2 regions of the Lactococcus allomyrinae genome follow, and region 2 is predicted to be linked to the other one. Evidence: predicted binding sites of a transcription regulator. Region 2 holds the regulator's gene; the other holds the start of a gene.
The links. Region 2 encodes CtsR, which represses protease genes until heat stress. Its sites were predicted from a motif close to TTGGTCAAAAAAGGTCAAANA; they were not measured.
Positions count from the first base shown of each region.

Region 1 (3,117 bases), 640 kb from region 2:
GTGTTGAAAAGTGAAAGAATTTGCTTAGCATTAAGTGTTTCATATTTAAGCAATGCCATCGCAATTGCTTTATGTTGTTCACGATGTGCTTGAATGACTTCAACTGCTTTATCATAAGCTTCTTTCGTAATTGCACGAATTTCTTCATCAATAGCAATTGCTGTTGCTTCGGAGTAAGTTTTTGTTTGACCATAGTCACGTCCAATGAACACTGCATGGTCACCTTCATAACTAACTGTACCAAGTCTTTCAGACATTCCATACTGAGTAACCATTCCACGAGCAATACGTGTAGCTTGTTCAAAGTCATTAGAAGCTCCGGTAGTAATTTGGTTATAGATAATTTGCTCAGCTGCGCGACCACCCATAAGTCCTGCAAGATTTTCTTTCATATCTTCCTTAGACAAGAGGAACTGGTCTTCTTTTGGAAGAGCAATCATATATCCACCAGCACGACCACGTGGAACAATTGTAACTTTATGGACTGTATTAGCATTTGAAAGAACAAGTCCAACAATGGTATGACCTGCTTCATGGTAAGCCACTGTTTCACGTTCATGCTCTGAAATCTTCTTGTCTTTCTTCGCTGGACCTGCAATAACTCGGTCTTGAGCTTCATCAATGTCAGATGCATCAATAACTCTCTTATTACGGCGAGCAGCGACAAGAGCTGCTTCATTTAGGACATTTTCAAGGTCAGCACCAACGAAACCTGGAGTTTGTTGAGCAATAACTTTGAGGTCAACACTTGAATCAAGTGGTTTATTTTTAGCATGGACACGAAGTACAGCTTCACGGCCCTTAACATCTGGAGCACCAACAAGAACCTTACGGTCAAAACGTCCTGGACGCAACAATGCTGGGTCAAGTACATCAGAACGGTTAGTAGCTGCGATAACGATAACAGAGTTGGCATTATCTTGGAAACCATCCATCTCTACAAGGAGTTGATTCAAAGTTTGCTCACGCTCATCGTTACCACCACCAAGACCTGCGCCACGTTGACGTCCAACAGCATCAATTTCATCAATGAAGATAATTGATGGAGAGGTTTTCTTAGCGTTTTCGAAAAGATCACGTACACGTGAGGCACCAACACCGACAAACATTTCTACGAAATCAGAACCCGAGATACTGTAAAAAGGAACTCCTGCTTCACCGGCAACTGCCTTAGCAAGCAAAGTTTTACCTGTACCTGGAGGACCTTCAAGAAGTACACCAGCAGGAATACGAGCGCCTAAATCATGATATTTCTTAGGATTTTTGAGGAAGTCTACGACTTCAACAAGCTCTTGTTTTTCTTCTTCTGAACCTGCAACGTCAGCAAAACGAACTTTTGATGTCTTACCATCTTGCTGTTTGGCACGAGATTTCCCAAATGACATCGGATTGCCTGCGCCACCGCCACCACGGGAACCCATTCCACCCATCATCAACCAGAAAACACCCACGAAAAGGAGCATAGGGATAATGTATGAAAGGATTTGAATCCACATACCACTTGATGAAGCTTGGATAACACTGATTTTTACATCATTATCTGATGCAACGTTTTGCATATCTTTAACTATACTATCTGTTGGGATAATATATGCTTGAAATTCCTTAACTTCAGTTGTTGAATTTCCTAAAAGTGGGAAGCTCCCCGCATTGTCAACTTTTACTGGCTCTTTATATTCCCCTGTAACAGTTATCAAACTATCAGATGGCTGCATTGTGATTGTCTTAATCTTGCCATCATCGAGCTTAGTCATTAATTGTGAATAGCTGATTTTATCTACGTTTGAATGGTTATTACTGAAAAAGAAATTGAACCCGACAACAACGATAATAGCTAACATGACCCACATGAAGATATTTTTTACAAAATTTCCTTGTTTTGGTTGCTTGTTGTTATTCATTTTTTCCTTGTCTTTTTAATTTATTTATTACTGACAAAAAATCTATCAGTAACAGTTAGATTATCTAGTTATAGCATAATTTTAGAGGGATTGCTAATAGTAAGTATTGGTCAAACAATTTTTCATACTTTAGTCTTAGTATGAATAAAATTATTTTGTGTAAACCTCTGGTTTCAAGACACCAACATAGGGAAGGTTGCGATAATTTTCATTATAATCTAATCCAAATCCGACAACAAATTCATTTGGAATAGTGAAACCAGAATAATCTGGAGTAATCTCAACAACACGTCCTTCAGGCTTATCAAGTAAAGTAACGATTTTTACACGAGCACCACGATGCTCCAAAAGCTCTTTCAGATACTTCAGAGTACGTCCCGTATCAATAATATCCTCAACAATAAGAATATCGCGGTCTTTAACAGCTGTATCAACATCTAAAATCAGCTTGACTTCACCTGATGATTTTGTACCACCGTGATAACTTGAAACAGTCATAAAATCTGTTTCAAGATGGGCATCAATGTGTTTAATCAACTCAGCCAAAAATGGAACAGAACCTCTTAAAATTCCTAGAACTAACGGATTTTTATCAGCATATTCTTTAGTCAAAACTGCGCCAAGCTCTTTAGATTTTTCGACGATTTCATCCTCTGAAACAAGCACTTTTTCAATGTCTCTATCAAGCATTTTATCAAGCATGTTGCTTTTCCTCTCTTACACTGGGTTTAACCCATAATGTCCTTCCCATTTTATCATTTTTAGCCCTTTTACTCAAATCAGAGCATATAACATCAACTACTGCATAGAGTTCATTTTCTACAAAAATAAGTAAATTATCACGCTTTTCAAGTGGAACTTTTTGATCAATAAAATATTTTCTTAGTTTTTTATGATGACCATTAATCAGAATCACATCACCTGGCGCTCTTTTTCTAATTACAATCTTTCCCGTTGCTGGTAAATTCACTTGCATAAAGCTGTCATCATTAGGATTTTCTGTCAGCACTGACAGATTTTTGTCAGTATTCTGTTCTAATTCTGGATAATATTTTTCAATATAAAATTCATCTTTTGTCTTAACAAAAAGTACCGTTTTATTCAATTTCTCACGATATTGTTGAGGTCGATTGATAATATGAATCAACTCTTCAAATTTAGATTTATTCATACTCATCTCTGGAAATTGAGCAAAATATTCTTGTAAGATAAAGTG
Region 1 covers NZ_CP032627.1:2,154,271-2,157,387, reverse strand. Annotated here, with positions in the region: gene ftsH (ATP-dependent zinc metalloprotease FtsH) at 1-1,901, opposite strand, end outside; gene hpt (hypoxanthine phosphoribosyltransferase) at 2,052-2,591, opposite strand; gene tilS (tRNA lysidine(34) synthetase TilS) at 2,596-3,117, opposite strand, start outside.
Region 1: ftsH (ATP-dependent zinc metalloprotease FtsH) is a predicted target of CtsR. The motif match lies at 1,998-2,018, and genes of this name have one in related genera.

Region 2 (3,117 bases):
CAGCAATCTTTTGAACAACTTTTTCTTTTTCTCGTGACGCTTTCACATCAAGTTGAATGACTGATTCTGCTAATTCTTTTTTGGCTTCTGTCAGTTCTTTTTCGAGTTCTAAGCGTTTCGTTTGTTGATTTTTTACAGAAATTTTTACTGATGCCGCCGCCTCATCGAGTAAGTCAATAGCTTTGTCAGGTAATTTTCTATTTGTCATGTAACGAACACTCAAAGTCACAGCACTTTTGATGGCTTCGTCAGTAAATGCAACCCTATGGTAATCTTCAAATTTTTCTTTCAAGCCTTGAAGGATAGAAATAGCTTCGTCAGTTGTTGGTTCTTCAACATTTATCCTAGCAAGGCGACGTTCCAATGCTTCATCTTTTTCAATATATTTTTGATATTCATGATAAGTTGTTGCACCTATCATTTGAAAATCACCTCGCGCAAGTGCTGGTTTCAAAATATTTGCCGCATCATTGACTGAATCCATGCCACCACCTGCACCGATAATTGTATGAAGTTCATCAATGAAAATAATAACATCTGGGTCGCTACTTACTTCTTCTACAATTGCTGTCAAACGGTCTTCAAATTCTCCTCGAAATTTTGTACCAGCAACAACAGTCGCCATATTTAATGCCATAATCCGACTATTCATCAGTCCAACTGGAACATCTCCTGTTACAATACGTTGAGCCAGACCTTCAATAATCGCTGATTTACCTACTCCAGGTTCTCCAACAAGCACAGGATTATTTTTCGTCCGTCGACTTAATATATGAATCAAACGTTCGACTTCAGCCTCACGACCAATCATTGGGTCAAGCTTTCCTTCGCGTGCAGATTCTGTCAAATCAGAAGAAACTGAGTCCAGAGTTGGTGTTGTGGACGTCGCTGAAACTCGTTTAGCAAGGTTTCTCTTAGACATTGGTGTGACTGTTTTCCTAGCTTCGGGTATCTTTAGACCCGTCCGCTTTTCTAACTCTTTTCTGACAGATACGATATTCACTTTTTGCAATTTCAACAGTTGCAATGCAAAACCATCCTCAATTTGTAAAAGAGCATAAAGAAGGTGTTCTGTGCCTACAACCTTAGCTCCATTGTGTATCGCTAAAAGTCCCGCCAATTGAATAATTTCTTCTGCTCTAGGAGAAAATCTTAACTTTTCACGTTTAACAACAACATGGCTAGATAAATCTTCCACATCAATCAATAAATCTGAGGAATCAACTTTCATTCCGGCAAGTACACTAAAAGCAATCGAGCCAGCAGTCGTTGTCATTGCTGCTAAAATATGAGCACTTTCAATTGCACCATACTGATAATAGTAAGCATACTCTGCTGCCTTATCAAGTATTTGCTCTACAGTAGTTGTGTATTCTATATTTTCAAATTTCATCATCACGGTCCAATCTGTTTATTATACTTTTCATCATCGTTCCACGCGTAAATGGGCTGATATTTCCGTCAGTAATGACAAGTAATAGTAAGTTTCCTTCTCGTTCTGTCAGTACCTTTTCATCAAAAAGATGCTGAATGACATCATGAGCCGCCTTTACTGACAGATTTGATGGAATCTTCTGATAGAGTGCTGTCAAAAATTCATGCCGTGCCGAATAGTGGTATTTTACAATTTTGATGTAGCCTCCACCACCACGTTTTGACTCAACATCAAAACCTTTTGACGCTGTAAATCGTGTCTTAATGACATAATTTATCTGGCTAGGAACAACATCAAACTGATTTGCCAAATCAGCGCGCTTTATTTCTATTTCCTGTGCTTCTTCAAGTAACCGTCTAAGATAGGCTTCAATGATATCCGATGTGTTTTGAGTAGACATTTTTTCCATCCTTTCCTATTCTTTTCGTATTTGATATTCGTCCAGCCTTGACAAGCATTCAAAGTTGAATGAATACATTCGTACAATTATCATTTTATTATTTCAGTAATTTTCTATAATTAATCCGTTGTGAAAAACAGCCATGAGTTAACATTACTCCGCAACTGTATGGAGCATAAAATCCTGCTAGATTTTAAAATAGAATGAGTGTATATTAAATCATTTATCCTTACAATTTCTTTTATTAGGGAAAAACTTTAGCAAAGTCGGATAATCTAAAATATAATCTTTGACTATTACTGACTATTATACCTAAAATTTAGGAATTTTACCAAAAGAAGCAATTTGCAAGGAACTGACAAACTGACAGAAATTCTGTCAGTAAACAAAAAAGCTATCAGTGATAGCTTTTAATGATTAATTTTTTACTTTATTAACTGACAGTTATAATTTTAGTTTTTTCACTATTAGTACAACCAAAGATTTTCCCAATATCAATCAACGCTGACAATTTTTACTGTCATTTCGCCAACAGGTAAAGGAACATTGACTGTGTCACCCACTTTTTTACCAATAAGGACACGTGCAATAGGTGATTCATTTGAAATTTTACCAGTAAATGGGTCTGCTTCAGCAGTACCTACGATTTGATAAGACTCTTCGTCAGTTTCACCTTCTTCGACAAAAGTTACTCTTTTACCTAATGCCACTTCGTCTTTAGCTATTTTAGCGTTGTCTACAATTTCCGCATAACGAATCATTGTTTCAACTGTAGAAATACGTCCTTCTATGAAAGCTTGTTCATCTTTTGCAGCTTCATATTCTGAGTTTTCAGAAAGGTCACCATAACTACGTGCTACCTTGATACGATCAATCACTTCTGGGCGTTTTACGAGCTTAAGATTTTCAAGTTCAGCTTTTAATTTATCAAGACCTTCTTGGGTCATTGGGAATGTTTTTTCCATTTTTATTTTTCCTTTTTTTATAAACTTTATCCAGAGATGCACTCCCGGTTAAAACAATTTTTCTACTTTCCTCTCATTCAAGTGAGATACTATTATAGAAAAATCATTGCTTTATTTCAATTTATCATTAACATAAGTTTGAACATTTGCATTTTGTTCTTCTAATGTATTAGCAAAATAGACTTTGCCTGTTGTCACATCGGCAACAAAATAAAGATAATCATTTTGAGCAGGTTGAAGTACCGCTTTGATTGAGGATAGACTTGGACTATCAATTGGACCAGGTCCCGTTCCTTGATTCGCATACAAATTGTATG
Region 2 covers NZ_CP032627.1:101,296-104,412, reverse strand. Annotated here, with positions in the region: gene D7I46_RS00585 (ATP-dependent Clp protease ATP-binding subunit) at 1-1,393, opposite strand, end outside; gene D7I46_RS00580 (CtsR family transcriptional regulator) at 1,383-1,835, opposite strand; gene greA (transcription elongation factor GreA) at 2,330-2,800, opposite strand; gene mltG (endolytic transglycosylase MltG) at 2,912-3,117, opposite strand, start outside.